One region of the Streptomyces sp. NPDC041713 genome, then DNA from elsewhere that is predicted to be linked to it. Evidence: predicted binding sites of a transcription regulator. Region 1 holds the regulator's gene; each other region holds the start of a gene.
The links. Region 1 encodes HspR, which represses chaperone genes until heat shock. Its sites were predicted from a motif close to TTGAGNNNNNNNNNCTCAA; they were not measured.
Positions count from the first base shown of each region.

Region 1 (5,453 bases):
ATGTACGCCGACGCCCAGGCCGCCGGCGCGGGCGCCGAGGGCGCGGCCCCCGGCCCGGACGCCGACGCCAAGGCCGACGACGACGTCGTCGACGCCGAGATCGTGGACGACGAGAAGCCCGGTGACGCGAAGGGTGGCGCTGCCTGATGACCGAGGAGACCCCGGGTTTCGGCGACAGCGCCGAGAAGCCCGACGTCCCCTCTGGCGCCACCTCTGATGACGCCGCGCCGAAGGCCGCCGAGCCCTCCACCGAGGAGGGCGCGGCGGCCCCGGCCGGGGACGCGGAAAGCAGCAAGACGTCCGCCCAGGACGTGGGCCTGACCGCCCAGCTGGACCAGGTGCGCACCGCGCTCGGCGAGCGCACCGCGGACCTCCAGCGGCTGCAGGCCGAGTACCAGAACTACCGCCGTCGGGTGGAGCGGGACAAGGTGACGGTGAAGGAGATCGCCTCGGCGAACCTCCTCTCCGAGCTCCTCCCCACCCTCGACGACATCGGCCGCGCCCGTGAGCACGGCGAGCTGGTGGGCGGCTTCAAGTCGGTGGCGGAGTCCCTGGAGACCGTCGTCGCCAAGATGGGGCTGCAGCAGTTCGGCAAGGAGGGCGAGCCCTTCGACCCGACGATCCACGAGGCCCTGATGCACAGCTACGCACCGGACGTCACCGAGACGACGTGCGTCGCGATCCTGCAGCCGGGGTATCGCATCGGCGAGCGCACCATCCGCCCCGCGCGGGTGGCCGTCGCCGAGCCGCAGCCCGGCGCGCAGACGGTCAAGGGCGAGACGGCCGAGGCCGACACCGAGTCGGCCGAGCCGACGGAGAAGGACAGCGGTGGCCCGGACGAGGGCTGACGCTGAACCGACGAGGGACAACCGGAAGGGGGTGCGTCGAGGATGAGCACCAAGGACTTCATCGAGAAGGACTACTACAAGGTCCTCGGCGTCCCCAAGGACGCCACCGAAGCCGAGATCAAGAAGGCGTACCGGAAGCTCGCCCGCGAGAACCACCCGGACGCCAACAAGGGCAACACCAAGGCGGAGGAGCGCTTCAAGGAGATCTCCGAGGCGAACGACATCCTCGGCGACCCCAAGAAGCGCAAGGAGTACGACGAAGCGCGTGCTCTCTTCGGCAACGGCGGATTCCGGCAGGGCCCCGGAGGCGGCGGCGGTTCGTTCAACTTCGACCTGGGCGACCTCTTCGGAGGCGGCGCCCCGGGTGGCGGTGGAGCGGCCGGCGGCGGCTTCGGGGGCGGCCTCGGTGACGTCTTCGGGGGCCTGTTCAACCGCGGCGGCGCGGGTGCCGGGGCCGGCGCGCGGACGCAGCCGCGGCGCGGCCAGGACATCGAGTCCGAGGTCACGCTGAGCTTCACGGAGGCGGTCGACGGCGCGACGGTGCCGTTGCGCATGTCCTCCCAGGCCGCCTGCAAGGCGTGCTCCGGCACCGGCGACAAGAACGGCACGCCGCGCGTGTGCCCGACCTGCGTCGGCACGGGCCAGGTCTCGCGGGGCGGCGGCGGAGGGTTCTCCCTCACCGACCCGTGCATGGACTGCAAGGGCCGCGGGCTGATCGCCCAGGACCCCTGCGACACCTGTGGCGGCAGCGGCCGCGCCAAGTCGTCGCGCACGATGCAAGTGCGCATCCCGGCGGGCGTCTCGGACGGGCAGCGCATCCGGCTGCGCGGCAAGGGCGCGCCCGGCGAGCGCGGCGGCCCGGCCGGCGACCTGTACGTGGTGGTGCACGTCGACAGCCACCCGGTCTTCGGCCGCAAGGGCGACAACCTCACGGTCACGGTGCCGGTGACGTATCCCGAGGCGGCGCTGGGCGGCGAGGTGAAGGTGCCCACCCTGGGCGGCCCGCCGGTCACCCTGAAGCTCCCCGCGGGCACCCCCAACGGTCGTACGATGCGGGCCCGCGGCAAGGGCGCGGTCCGCAAGGACGGCAGCAGGGGCGACCTGCTCGTGACGGTGGAGGTCTCCGTCCCGACGTCGTTGAGCGACGGGGCGAAGGAAGCACTGGAGTCCTACCGCAAGGCGACTGCGGGCGACGACCCGCGGGCAGAACTGTTCCAGGCCGCGAAGGGAGCGTGACCCCATGGACAGGGTCGGCCGTCGCAATCCGTACCAACTCACCGACGAGACACCGGTGTACGTCATCTCGGTGGCCGCCCAGCTGAGCGGTCTGCACCCGCAGACCCTGCGGCAGTACGACCGCCTCGGTCTGGTCTCGCCGGACCGGACCGCGGGGCGCGGCCGACGCTACTCCGCCCGCGACATCGAACTGCTGCGCACGGTGCAGCAGTTGTCGCAGGAAGAGGGCATCAACCTCGCCGGCATCAAGCGGATCATCGAGCTGGAGAACCAGGTCACCGCGCTCCAGTCGCGGATCGCGGAGCTCTCCGCGGCCGTGGAGGGAGCCGCCGCGGCCATGCAGCAGCGTGAGGCGGCGGTGCACGCCTCGTACCGTCGCGACCTCGTCCCCTACCAGGACGTGCAGCAGGCGAGCGCGCTGGTGGTGTGGCGTCCCAAGCGGGCGACCGAGCAGTAGGTTTCGTAGGCTTGTGCGGGGCCGGGAGGTGGCAACCTCCCGGCCCCGCATCGTTGTATCCGGGTTACGGGGAGTGGGGCTGGCCATGGCCATGGTGGGGCTGTTCTGGATCGCCGAGGGCGACGTGTACGTGGGCGCGAAGCCGGCCGGCCTCGCTCCCGGTGTCCGGCTGACCCCGGAGGGCGTACTGGCCCTGGGCGACCGCCAGTCGGGCATGTGGCCGTGGGAGGACGTGCACGCGCTGGCCGTCGAGCACGCGCCGGTGAAGTCCCTGAAGCGGCACGTGGGCGCGGCGTTCGACATGGCGCTCACGCTGGGCCTGGGCGGCGGCGACGAGGCGCCGACGATGACGGTACGGATCACGGACGCGGCGGACGCCACCACGGAGCTGACGGCGTACACGGCCCCGGCGGTCGGCTACTCCCGCACGGAGTACGACCTCTCCCGCGCCCTCCTGGCCCGCCTGACGGAGGGCGCGGGCACGCTCCTGACCACGCTGGCGGCGATGTCGGCCTGGGGCCGCACCCACGAGGGCGGGACGCCGCGGGCGGCGGAGCGGGAGGGGCTGTTGCGGGAGTGGGTGGACGCCTGAGTAAACGGCCGGCTGACGCCGTCCGCGCAGCACCCCGGCCGCCTACGGGGGAGTAAACGACCGGGGCGCCCGTCGCGGCGAGGCCCCGCCGTGGTCGGTGGACGGGACGGTTCGCCGGGCGGATGGACGCCGGCTGGAGCCCCCTTCCGCCACGGCCAGCCTGCCCGCCCCGCCCGGGCGCGGGAAGCGCCATTTTGTTGCCGTGCAGCGAGCTGAGGGGGACGCGAACGGTCCCATATGCCCACACACCGGACGCTTCACTCGCCCCGACCGAGGATCCCCGACTGCCCGATGAGATACCCGAGTTGGGCGCGACTGTGGCTGCCGAGGGTGGCGGCGAGTTTGGCGATGTGGACGCGGGCGGTGCGGATGTTCATGCCGAGACGGCCGGCGATCTCGGCGTCGGTGAGGCCTTCGACGAGGAGGGTGGCGACCGTGTGCTGGATCGTGGTCATGCCGCCCGCCGGGCTTCTCGGGGTGGCTTCCCGGTTCTCCGAGGGGGCGGCGCGCCGCGTCCACAAAGGGGCCGCCAGTCCCCACAGCCGCCAGAACGTGGTGGCGAAGTACTGGACGAGAGCCGGATTGCGCAATTCGAGAGCGTCCCTGCGGTACTGGCCCATCGGGATGAAGGCCACGGTCCGGTCGAAGATGAGGAGGGGTTCGGTCACCTCGTCGAGCGTGCGGGCTTCAACGTCACCCCGCAGCCGATGGAGCTGCGCGAGGGGCGCGCGGGAAGGACTGGTCGCTTTCTGACAGAGGGTTCTCATACGACAGTTGCGGGGCAGGGCAGGCAGGCCCTGGGCAAGGGCGGTGGCCAACTCCTGCGGTTGCCGTGAGTTGTCGGGCTGGACGGCCAGGAACTCGTCCGTTGCTTCACCCATGGCGTGGGCAACAGCCGTGTTGATGCGTTGCGCGCCGGAGAGGACGGCTATGCCGGGATCGTCGTCAGGCTCGGGCGAGCGGCGCTCGGCGTCGAGGGCCAAGAACGGCCGGAACGCCGCTGTGAGCATCTCTTCACGTTCCCGATGGGTGACAATGCGGTTCTCGATCGTGCGCACGAGCTGCGAGAGGACGGCATGCGGCGTGGCCGGCCGCAGCCATCGCACATCGTCGAGTTCGGGATGGAGCAACCCGAAGTCGACCAGGCAGGGTGCGACCTCGACGTCTTCACGCGGAATGCGGCCCTCGCGCAACGCTCGCGCGTAGAGAGCCGAGCCCGTACCGCAGAGCTCCTCGGCGTCGTGGGGAACGTGCTGTCGCATCAGGTGGTGCCCCCGTTCCTCTCCGGTGCGGCGCCGGGGACCTCCGCAGATCTGTGATGCCGAGCCGTCTCTTCGGAGGGGAACTCGGCGAGGATCTTCGACTGGCCGATGAGATAGCCGAGTTCCGCACGGCTGCGACTGCCGAGTTTGGCGGCCAGCTTCGCGATGTGCACTCGGGCGGTCCGAACGTTCAATCCCAGGCGGGCCGCTATCTCGTTGTCCGTGAGTCCCTCGATCAGGAGCGCCGCGATCGCTCGTTGCCGGGCAGTGACACCCCTCTGCGCGGGTTGCGGGGCCGGCAGGGGGAACATGGGGGTGGCCAGGCTCCACAGCTGTTGGAACATGATGACGAGGGCGTTGACCACAGCGGGGTGCCGTAGTTCCAGGGCTACTTTGTGACTGCGGTCGCTGGACGCCGGAATGAAGGCCGTGGTCCGGTCGAAGATGAACAGACGCTCGGACACTTCACTCAGCGTGCGTACTTCCACATCGCCTTGCAGCTGTTCGTAGTGGGCGAGCGCCGGCAATGAGTAGCGCGTCGTGTGCTGGTAGAGGGTCCGCATGCGGGCGCCCTTGGAGAGGACCTCCTCAGCCCTGGGGAGAGACTCGGCCATGTGTTTGGGGCGCCGGGCGCCACCTGGCTGGATGATGAGGACCTCTTGGGAGGCACTCGCGACGGCCGCGTCTATGGCCGCGTCGATGCGCGCCATGCTGTCCAGCACGGTGAGAGAGGCGGTCCCGCGACTGACGGGCCCGGTCTCGAGCCCGAGGAAGGCTTCGAACGCCTCGGCCAGGTTCTCCTCGCGCATCCGCTCTTGGCTGATGCGGGCTTCGATGGTGCGGAGCAGGCGGGGCAAGGCCACACCCGGCGGGGTGGGGAGCAGCCACTCCGCATCGTCGGGGCTGGGGCGGAGGAGGCCGAAGTCGACCAGACACGGGGCGCTTCCAGCGTCGGTCCTGCGCACGCGCCGTTCGCGCAGGGCGCGGGCGTACGTGGCTGAGCCCGTCTCGCAGAGTTCTTCGATTTCGTGCGGTACATGCTCCCAGCGCATACTCCG
Region 1 covers NZ_JBVIZY010000003.1:310,621-316,073, reverse strand. The annotation lists gene dnaK (molecular chaperone DnaK) at 1-147, shown strand, start outside; gene grpE (nucleotide exchange factor GrpE) at 147-848, shown strand; gene dnaJ (molecular chaperone DnaJ) at 891-2,084, shown strand; gene ACZ6CV_RS11010 (heat shock protein transcriptional repressor HspR) at 2,089-2,541, shown strand; gene ACZ6CV_RS11005 (hypothetical protein) at 2,627-3,133, shown strand; gene ACZ6CV_RS11000 (helix-turn-helix transcriptional regulator) at 3,391-4,326, opposite strand; gene ACZ6CV_RS10995 (helix-turn-helix transcriptional regulator) at 4,395-5,447, opposite strand.

Region 2 (5,453 bases), on a different contig from region 1:
TTTCGCAAGGTGGCGACCGTGCCGCCCGGCCGGTGCCGTCACAGGAGTGGACCAACGGCAGAAGTCCGGACCTCTTCCCTGGCGCCGGTCTACGTGCGTAGCTTTTCAAGTGACATGTTCACACCAGATGAGCATGTCGACAGGTCCCCACCGAGCACCACCGAGGCCTTCGGAGGCACGCCCATGCCCGTGCACAGACCCGGATCGGCCCGCCGCTCGCGCTTGTCGCCGGCGGGGGTCCTCCTCGCAGCACTCTCCGCTCTCTCCCTCCTCCTGACGCTCCCCACGGCGGCACAGGCGGACGACGACGTCCCGCAGCGCGGCTCCGCCCGCCTCGGCCAGGGCGTCGTCGAACACGACGGCCAGGGCGGCCGGCCCACGGGCGGTGACGCGACCCAGACCGAGGGCGTCGACGTCAGCGGCCACCAGGGCAACGTCGCCTGGCAGACGCTCTGGAACAGCGGCGTGAAGTGGGCCTACGTCAAGGCCACCGAGAGCACCTCGTACAAGAACCCCTATTTCACCCAGCAGTACAACGGCTCGTACAACGTGGGCATGATCCGCGGCGCGTACCACTTCGCGACGCCGGACACCTCGTCCGGCGCCACCCAGGCCAACTACTTCGCGAGCAACGGCGGCGGCTGGTCGCGCGACGGCCGGACGCTGCCGGGCGCGCTCGACATCGAGTGGAACCCGTACGGGGCGGCCTGCTTCGGCAAGTCGCAGTCCGCGATGGTCAGCTGGATCCGCGACTTCCTGACCACCTACAAGGCGCGCACCGGGCGCGACGCGGTCATCTACACCGCCACCAGCTGGTGGAAGGACTGCACCGGCAACTACAGCGGCTTCGGCGCCAGCAACCCGCTGTGGATCGCCCGCTACAACACCGGCCCCGGTGAACTCCCGGCCGGCTGGGGGTTCCAGACGATGTGGCAGTACACCTCGTCGGGTCCGACGGTCGGCGACCACGACAAGTTCAACGGCGCGCTCGACCGGGTGGTGGCGCTCGCCAACGGCTGAACGCGGCACCGCCCCGTACGCGAACGGCGGCCACCCCGGTGGGGGTGGCCGCCGTCTCCCGGTGCCGTCCGGAGCTCTACGCGGCGACCGAGACCCTCATCTCGGCTTCCGTCAGGGCCAGTTCGAGCACCTGGCGCACGTCCGTGACCGCGTGCACGTCGAGCTTGTCCAGGACCTCGGCGGGGACGTCGTCGAGGTCCGCCTCGTTCCGCTTCGGGATGATCACCGTGGTGATCCCGGCGCGGTGCGCGGCGAGCAGCTTCTGCTTGACGCCGCCGATCGGCAGCACCCGGCCGGTCAGCGAGACCTCACCGGTCATCGCCACGTCCGTACGGACGAGCCGGCCGCTGAGCAGCGAGGCGAGGGCGGTGGTCAGCGTGACGCCCGCGCTCGGGCCGTCCTTGGGGACCGCGCCGGCCGGGAAGTGGACGTGCACGCCGCGCTCCTTCAAGTCACCGACGGGCAGCTCAAGTTCGGCTCCGTGCGAGCGCAGGAAGCTCAGCGCGATCTGCGCCGACTCCTTCATCACGTCGCCGAGCTGGCCGGTGAGCGTGAGCCCGGAGGCGCCGGTCTCGGGGTCGGCGAGCGAGGCCTCCACGAACAGGACGTCGCCGCCCGCCCCGGTGACCGCGAGCCCGGTGGCCACGCCCGGGACCGCCGTGCGCCGCTCGGCCGGGTCCTGCGCCGACTCCGGCACGTGGTGCGGGCGTCCGATGAGTTCGCGCAGGTCGGCGTCGGTGACGGTGAACGGCAGTTCCCTGTCGCCCAGTTCGTGCTGCGCCGCGACCTTGCGGAGCAGTCGTGCGATGGAGCGCTCCAGGTTGCGCACGCCCGCCTCGCGGGTGTACTCGCCGGCGAGCTTGCGCAGCGCGCTCTCGTCGAGCGTCACCTCGTCCCGCTCCAGGCCGGCCCGCTCCAGCTGGCGCGGGAGCAGGTGGTCGCGGCCGATGGTGACCTTCTCGTCCTCGGTGTAGCCGTCGAGCCTGACCAGCTCCATGCGGTCGAGCAGGGCCTCGGGGATGGCCTCCAGGACGTTCGCCGTCGCGAGGAACACGACGTCGCTCAGGTCGAGTTCGACCTCCAGGTAGTGGTCCCGGAAGGTGTGGTTCTGGGCCGGGTCGAGGACTTCGAGGAGGGCGGCGGCCGGATCGCCCCGGAAGTCCGAGCCGACCTTGTCGATCTCGTCGAGGAGCACCACCGGGTTCATCGACCCGGCCTCCTTGATCGCCCGTACGATCCGTCCGGGCAGCGCGCCCACGTACGTACGACGGTGGCCGCGGATCTCCGCCTCGTCGCGGACGCCGCCGAGCGCGACGCGCACGAACTTGCGGCCCATGGCGTGCGCGACGGACTCGCCGAGCGAGGTCTTGCCGACGCCGGGCGGGCCGACGAGGGCGAGCACGGCGCCGCCGCGGCGCCCGCCGACCACCCCGAGGCCGCGGTCGCTGCGGCGCTTGCGCACCGCGAGGTACTCGGTGATGCGCTCCTTGACGTCCTGGAGCCCGGAGTGCTCGGCGTCGAGGATCTCCTGGGCGCCCTTGATGTCGTACGCGTCCTCGGTGTGTTCGTTCCACGGGAGTTCGAGGACGGTGTCGAGCCAGGTCCTGATCCAGGAGCCCTCCGGCGACTGGTCGCTGGACCGCTCCAGCTTGTCGACCTCCTTGAGGGCGGCCTCGCGGACCTTCTCCGGCAGGTCGGCGGCCTCGACGCGGGCGCGGTAGTCGTCGGACTCCTCACCCTCCTGCTCGCCGTTGATCTCGCGCAGCTCCTTGCGGACGGCGTCGAGCTGGCGGCGCAGCAGGAACTCGCGCTGCTGCTTGTCGACACCCTCCTGGACGTCCTTCGCGATGGACTCGGCGACGTCCTGCTCGGCGAGGTGCTCGCGCAGCTGCTCGGTGGCGAGCTTGAGGCGGGCGACCGCGTCCTCGGTCTCCAGGAGCTCGATCTTCTGCTGGACGGTCAGGAACGGCGAGTACCCGGAGTTGTCGGCGAGCGCCGAGACGTCGTCGATCTGCGTGACGCGGTCGACGACCTGCCAGGCGCCGCGCTTCTTCAGCCAGCTGGTGGCGAGCGCCTTGTACTCCTTGACGAGCTCGGTGACGGAGCCGGGCAGCGGCTCGGGCACGACGTCGTCGACCTTGGTGCCCTCGACCCAGAGCGCGGCGCCGGGACCGGTGGTGCCGGCCCCGATCCGCACCCGGCTGCGGCCGCGGATGAGCGCGCCGGGATCGCCGTCGGAGAGCCGGCCGACCTGCTCGACGGTGCCGAGGACGCCGGTCGCGGCGTACGTCCCGTCGACGCGCGGAACAAGCAGCACCTTCGGCTTGCTGTCGCCACTGGACCGCGCGGCGGCCTGCGCGGCCTCGACCGCGGCCCGCACGTCCGCGTCGGACAGATCGAAGGGCACCACCATCCCGGGCAGAACGACCTCGTCGTCGAGCGGCAGCACCGGCAGGGTGAGCGACGTGTACGTGGTGGACTCAGCAGCCATGATCTCCCCTTCGGCATTCAAGTTGAGCTATACCGACTCAATGCATGTGAGCCCCGGGATGTTCCCCACCCGGCGTTCGCTGTGAGCGATCACCCGAAAACCGTTCGCCGTCCCGCGTCCCGCTCCCTAAGGTCCTCGACGGTGCCGCGATCGGTGCCGTTGAGGTTCGCGCAGGTGAGGAGCACGGTGATGGGGCGGCAGGGGCGGCCAGTAGTGGTCGGTGGGGCCGGGGGCGACAGGGGGTCGCGGGTCTGGTTCGTCACCGGGAGCAGTTCGGGGCTCGGGCGGGCCCTGGTGCGGGCCGCCGTCGCGCACGGGGACCGGGTCGTGGCCACCGCGCGGGACCTGTCCACCCTCGACGACCTCGTCGCGCTCGCGCCGGAGCGGGTCAGGGCGCTGCGTCTCGACGTGACCGACGCGGAATCCGTACAGGCCGCGGTCGCGGGTGCCGAAGAGGCCTTCGGGGGGATCGACGTGCTGGTGAACAACGCCGCGTACGGGCTGCTCGGCGCCTTCGAGGAGCTCGGCGACGACCAGCTTCGCGCCAACTTCGAGACCAACGTCTTCGGCGTCATGACGGTCACCCGCGCCGTCCTGCCCCTCATGCGGCGGCGCCGCTCGGGGCACATCGTGCAGATGTCGTCCGTCAACGGCGTGGTGCCGGGGCCCGGCGGCGCGGCGTACGTCGGCACGAAGTACGCGCTCGAAGGGTTCTCCGCCGCCCTCGCCGCCGAGGTCGCGCACCTCGGCATCCGCGTCACGATCGTCGAACCCGGCCCGTTCCGCACCGACTTCGGCGGGCGCTCGCTGCGCTGGGGCACGCCGATGGCGGAGTACGCGGAGATCATCGCGCCCGCCCGCAGGGCCCTGGAGGCCTCGCACGGCAGCCAGTCCGGCGACCCCGCCCGCGGCGCCGAGGCGATCGTCGCCGCCGTGGGCCTCGACGAACCACCGCTGCGGCTGCCGCTGGGCGCCGAGGCGTTCGGCTGGATCAGGGCCCATTTCCAGTCACGTATCGAGGAGCTGGACGCGGTGGAGGAGCTCGGGGCCGACACGGCTTTCCGCTGATCACTCCCCCACCGGCCGTTCCCGGACCGGCCGTGCACGATCAGGCCGGTCCCCGGGGGTGGCCGCCGGGCGGCGTTCCCCTGCGGCCGTTCCGTTGGGACCGTGGACGCTCCTACTCCTCAGGAGGGCACCCATGGTGGACACACCCGGGACCGGCGACGACGACGTGCAGGACGTGGCCGGCCAGATCGTGGAGCTCGCGCTGGGCCACCTCTTCTCGGCGGCGCTGCGCACGGCGGTCCGGTGCGGGATCGCCGACCGGCTCGCCGCGGGCCCGCGCACCGCAGGGCAGTTGGCCGAACTGACCGACACCGACCCCGGCCACCTCCGCCGCGTCCTGCGCTACCTCGCCACGCGCGGCATCTTCCGCGAGGACGGGACGGGCGCGTTCCACCTCACGCCGCTCGCGCGGGCGCTGCGCACGGACGCGCCGGACTCGATGCACGCCGCGGTCCTGCTGATGACCGACCCCGCCTTCCAGCGGACCTCGGCGGGTCTCGAGGAGACGGTGCGCCGGGCCGGCGCGTCCTTCGAGCGCCTCTTCGGCAAGCCGCTCTTCACCTATCTGGCGGAGGATCCCGCGCTGCGGGAACTGTTCGACCGCGGCATGGCCTCGATCTCGGGTCCGGTCGACGCGGTGATCGCCGGCACGTACCCCTTCCCGGAGAAGGGCACCGTGGTGGACGTCGGGGGCGGCCGCGGCGGCCTGCTCCGCGCGGTCCTGCGCGGGCGCCCCGGCCTGACCGGCGTCCTCTTCGACCAGGAGCCCGTGATGCACACCCACGTGCTGGCCGACGACGAGTCGGTACGGGGCCGCTGGCGGGCCGAGCCCGGCGACTTCTTCACCGAGATCCCCGAGGGCGGCGACCTCTAT
Region 2 covers NZ_JBVIZY010000002.1:154,568-160,020, forward strand. The annotation lists gene ACZ6CV_RS05575 (lysozyme) at 184-1,020, shown strand; gene lon (endopeptidase La) at 1,097-3,511, opposite strand; gene ACZ6CV_RS05585 (oxidoreductase) at 3,686-4,579, shown strand; gene ACZ6CV_RS05590 (methyltransferase) at 4,713-5,453, shown strand, end outside.
Region 2: the regulator HspR is predicted to act here: its motif matches at 3,534-3,552, upstream of lon (endopeptidase La).

Region 3 (5,453 bases), on a different contig from region 1:
CGGCATCCTGCTGCTGCTCTACCGGCGGCGGACCAACGCGCCGGTGTTCCGTGCGACGACGGCCAACGACAAGCTGATGTACCTGGTGCTGTTCGCGGCGATCGTGCTCGGCATGGTCGCCAAGCTGACGCACGCGTCGGGCGACGGCTACAACTACCGCGCGTCCATTGCCCCATGGGCACGCAGCCTCTTCACGCTGCAGCCGGACATCGACCGGATGACGGGGGTGCCGCTGCTGTACGAGATCCACGCGGTGGTCGGGATGGCCCTCATCGCGCTGGTGCCGTTCACCCGGCTCATCCACATGTTCAGCGCACCGGTGCAGTATCTGTTCCGGCCGTACGTGGTCTACCGCACCAAGGATCCCAAGCGGGTCGGGGCGCGGCCGGACCGGCGGGGCTGGGAGCGGACGGGTTCCTGACCCACCCGCTCCCCGCCCGCTCCCCTGCCGGTTACGGGGTGGCGCCCTTGTCGCGGTCGTCCCCGCCTCGGTCGGCCCCGCTCCGATCGTCCTCGTCCACGATCTCGGCGTCGACCACGCTGTCCTCGGCAGCGGCCTCCGTACCCTGCGTGCCCCCCGTGGCCTGTTGCTCCTGGGCGGCCCCGCCTGCCTCCGCGTACATCGCCTGGCCCATCTTCTGGCTGACGGCGGCCAGCTTCTCCGCGCCGGCGCGCAGGGCCGTCGTGTCGTCGCCGCGGTTCTTGAGGATCTCCTTCAACTCCGCGGCGGCCGACTCCACTTCGGACGTCGTGGCGGCGGGCACCTTGTCGCCGTTGTCCCGCAGGAAGCGTTCCGTCTGGTAGACGAGCTGCTCCGCCTGGTTGCGGGTCTCCGCCGCCTCGCGCCGTTTGCGGTCCTCCTCCGCGTGCTCCTCGGCCTCGCGCACCATGCGGTTGATGTCGTCCTTGGGCAGCGCGGAGCCACCGGTCACGGTCATGCGCTGCTCGCGCCCGGTGGCCTCGTCCTTCGCCGAGACGTGCATGATGCCGTTGGCGTCGATGTCGAAGGTGACCTCGATCTTGGGGACGCCGCGCGGGGCGGGCGGCAGCCCGGTCAGGTCGAAGACGCCGAGCTTCTTGTTGTACGCGGCGATCTCCCGCTCGCCCTGGAAGACCTGGATGCCGACCGAGGGCTGGTTGTCCTCGGCGGTGGAGAAGGTCTCCGAACGCCGCGTGGGAATCGTGGTGTTGCGCTCGATGAGCTTGGTCATGATGCCGCCCTTGGTCTCGATGCCGAGGGACAGCGGCGTCACGTCGAGCAGCAGCACGTCCTTGACGTCGCCGCGGATCACCCCGGCCTGCAGCGCGGCGCCGAGCGCCACCACCTCGTCGGGGTTGACGCCCTTGTGCGGGTCCTTGCCGGTGAGCTCCCTGACCAGCTCCGTCACCGCGGGCATCCGGGTGGAGCCGCCGACCAGGATCACGTGGTCCACGGCGGAGAGCTTGACGCCGGCGTCCTTCACCGCCTGGTGGAACGGCTCCTTGCAGCGGTCGAGCAAGTCGGCGGTCAGCTCCTGGAACTGGGCGCGGGTCAGTTTCTCCGCCAGGTGCAGCGGTCCCTCGGCCGAGGCGGTGATGTAGGGCAGGTTGGTGTCGGTCTCGCTCGACGAGGACAGCTCGATCTTCGCCTTCTCGGCGGCCTCCCGCAGGCGTTGCAGCGCCATCTTGTCCTGGCCGAGGTCCACGCCGTGGCCGTTCTTGAACTGGCGGACCAGGTGCTCGACGATCCGCTGGTCCCAGTCGTCGCCGCCGAGCCGGGTGTCGCCGTTGGTGGCCTTCACCTCGATGACGCCCTCGCCCATCTCCAGGAGCGAGACGTCGAAGGTGCCGCCGCCGAGGTCGAAAACGAGCACCGTCTCGTCGTCGCCCTTGTCGAGGCCGTACGCGAGGGCCGCCGCCGTCGGTTCGTTGATGATGCGCAGGACGTTGAGCCCCGCGATCTCGCCGGCCTCCTTGGTGGCCTGGCGCTGGGTGTCGTCGAAGTACGCGGGCACGGTGACCACCGCGTCCCTGACGTCCTCGCCCAGATAGGACTCGGCGTCGCGCTTGAGCTTCTGCAGGACCCGCGCGGACAGTTCCTGCGCGGTGAAGCGGGTGCCGTCCACAGATCCTTCCGCCGGGAACCGCCAACCGCCGTCGCCCATATGCCGTTTGACGGAGCGCGCGGTGCGCTCCACGTTGGTGACCGCCTGCCGCTTGGCGACCTCGCCCACCAGAACGTCGCCGTTCTTGGCGAACGCGACGACCGAGGGCGTGGTGCGGGCCCCCTCCGCGTTGGCGACGACGGTGGGCTCACCGCCCTCCAGTACGGCCACCACTGAGTTCGTCGTACCGAGATCGATCCCGACCGCACGTGCCATGGTCCAGTCCCTTCCGCCGCGGGCTCACGTCCCCGTATCCAGGTCTACTCCATTCCCCATCACAAAACTTGAGCGGGCTGTTGTCAATGCCGCGCGTGACAATGCCGCCACCCCGGAGAGGGGCGGCGGCATCGTCAACAGGCGCCGGGTCAGGCCAGCTTGGCCGAGAGCGTGATGGGCGTGGCCGACAGGGCCTGGCTCACCGGGCAGCCCGCCTTGGCGGTCTCGGCGGCCTCGACGAAGCCGGCCTCGTCGAGGCCCGGCACGACGCCCTCGACGGTGAGGTGGATGCCGGTGATGCCGGTGCCCGGCTGCAGGGTCACGTCGGCGGACGTGGTGAGCCGGGTGGGCGGGTTGCCGGCGCCGGTCAGGGTGTGCGACAGCGCCATGGCGAAGCAGCTGGAGTGTGCGGCGGCGATCAGCTCCTCCGGGCTGGTCTTGCCGTTCGCCTCTTCGGCGCGCGACGGCCAGGACACCGCCTGCTCGCCGATGCCGGAGGAGTCGAAGGTGACGGTGCCCGAGCCCTCCGTCAGAGAGCCTTCCCAGACCGTGTGCGCGGAGCGCGTGGTTGCCACGATGCAGTTCCCTTCAGTGCGGTTCATGAGGTTCGGCGCGGTTCCGCGAGCGGAACTTCCGTTGCCGCCATCCGATCACACTCCGCGTGAAAACGGCGCACGCGGCCGCAGGGGTGGTCGCGTACGTGGCCGGTACGGGCCTGTACGGGCTGGTACGGGGCCGGCGCCACGCCCCGCCCCCCGTCAGCGCTTGCGGGCCACCGCCCCGTACATCGCGATGGCCCGGTCGTCGATGCCTTCCTGCGTCGGGCCGGGCCGCCACTTGTGCACCTGGGTGACTCCCGGGTCGAGCAGGTCCATCCCGTCGAAGAAGGACGTGGCGGTCGGCAGGTCGCGCAGCACCATGGGCATGCCTTGCTGCGCGTACTCCTCGGCCACGCGTCCGACCTCCTCGGGGGCGAAGTCGGCGGTGCCGATGGTCAGCGCGAGGAAACTGCCGGAGGGCAGCGGGTCGAGCAGCCGCCGGACCAGGCGCTGGTCGTCCGGGGGCAGGATGAAGTGCAGGATCCCGATGATCATCAGCCCCACGGGCTCGCCGAGGTCGATCAGGGCGCGGAACTCGGGGCTGTCCAGGATGGCGTCCGGGTCGTGCATGTCGGCGTCGACGTAGGCGGTCGCGCCCTCCGGGGAGCTCTGCAGCAGGGCGCGGGCGTGGGCCAGCACGATGGGGTCGTTGTCGACGTAGACGACGCGGGACTCCGGCGCGACGTCCTGCGCGACCTCGTGCAGGTTGGGGGCGGTGGGCAGGCCGGTGCCGATGTCGAGGAACTGGCGGACGCCCTGCTCCTGGGCGAGGTAGCGCCCGGCGCGGTGCATGAACCGCCGGTTCTCCCGCATGTGCACGGGCAGCGCGGGCCAGTGCCGGCACATGACGTCGCCCGCCTCGACGTCGACCAGGTAGTGGTCCTTGCCGCCCAGGATGTAGTCGTACACCCGCGCCGAGTGGGCCGTCGAGGTATCGATCCGATCGCCTGCGCCGTGCATGGGCAACTCCGCTCTTCACCGCTGGACTTGAGCTGGCACCGAGACGTCCTGGGACGACTCGGCAGTCATTGAACTGCAGACGTTACGCCGGGAACTCACCGGGGCCGCACCCGCCTTGTTGGGGTGCGCCGATGTCCTCGATGTCATCACTGCCGGTCGTGAAGAAGTTCCAGGTCACCTTCGACTGCGCGCAGCCCGAACGCGTCGCCCGCTTCTGGTGCGAGGCGCTGGGGTACGAGCTCGCGCCGCCTCCCGAAGACCGCGGCGCGTGGGCCGCCTGCGCGGATCCCACGGGGGTGGGCCCGCGGCTGTACTTCCAGCGCGTCCCGGAGGGAAAGACCGTCAAGAACCGGGTGCATCTGGACGTACGGGCCGGCACCGGCCTGGTGGGCGAGGAACGTCTGTCGACGCTCGAAGCGGAGTGCGCGCGCCTGGTCGCACTCGGCGCGACCCGCGTGCGGCTGCTGCCTGCCGACGAGGAGAACGAGTCGTGCCTCGTGATGCAGGACGTCGAGGGCAACGAGTTCTGCCTCGACTGAGCGTAGGCCCGTCCACCGTTTTGCCGACAGACGTGCGCCCGACGCCGATCTGCGGGTAGGGGTAAGCCCCTGAGCCTGCTCTTGGCGGACGAGACGGAGCGCGAATGTCGGTCGACCTCATCGGTTTCCTCGGCGTGGTGCTGGTGGCGTACGTGGTACCCGGCCCGGATTTCCTGGTGGTGGTCCGGTCGGCGGTCGAGCATCCGGCCAGGGGACGAGCGGCCGCGCTCGGCGCACAGGCCGGGCTGTGCGTGCACATGCTCGCCGCCGCAGTCGGTCTGTCGGTGATCGCCACCCGCTCGCCGGCGGTATACGACACGATCAAACTCTTGGGCGCGGCCTACCTGGTCCACCTGGGTGTACGTGCGGTGCGTGCCGCCCGACGAGCCGCTCGGGAGCGGGCTGCCGGAGGGACGACGCACGGGGGCCGCCGCCGCCCGGATGACCTCCCTCAACCACCGCTGGGGGAAGCAGAGTTCGGTGGCGGCGCGCGGTGGCGTTCCGGCTTCACCCAGGGGTTCTTCACCAATGTGCTCAACCCCAAGGCCGCGTTGTTCTTCCTCAGCATCCTGCCGCAGTTCGTCGACGGCGACGGGTCGATGCCGCGGCAGATCTTCCTGCTCGGCGCTCTGGACGTCCTGATCGGGATCGTCTACTGGTTCGCCCTGGTGGCCGTGGCCGCCCGGCTGCGCGCCCTGCTGGCCCACCCGAAGATCCGGCACCGCTGGGAGCTGACCACCGGCTGGCTGTTCATCGCGATCGGCATCGGCGTCGCGACGGTCGCCTGACGGGGTCGATTGCAATCTGCTCAACTCCGCTGCTCCGGTGCGACCTTGGGCCAGTTGCCGGGCCTCAGGATGAAAACGGGCCGCCCCACGCCCCGGCCCTGTTCGAGCGGGGCCCGCAGGTGCGCCTCCGTGGATCCGAACACGTGGTGTGTGCCGGTGGGCCCGAGGGGCCGTTGAGGTGCGGGGACGGCCCCGTGGCCGGGGGCC
Region 3 covers NZ_JBVIZY010000004.1:767,591-773,043, forward strand. The annotation lists gene narI (respiratory nitrate reductase subunit gamma) at 1-421, shown strand, start outside; gene dnaK (molecular chaperone DnaK) at 453-2,360, opposite strand; gene ACZ6CV_RS16340 (OsmC family protein) at 2,510-2,935, opposite strand; gene ACZ6CV_RS16345 (SAM-dependent methyltransferase) at 3,119-3,919, opposite strand; gene ACZ6CV_RS16350 (VOC family protein) at 4,051-4,458, shown strand; gene ACZ6CV_RS16355 (LysE family translocator) at 4,563-5,246, shown strand.
Region 3: the regulator HspR is predicted to act here: its motif matches at 2,429-2,447, upstream of dnaK (molecular chaperone DnaK).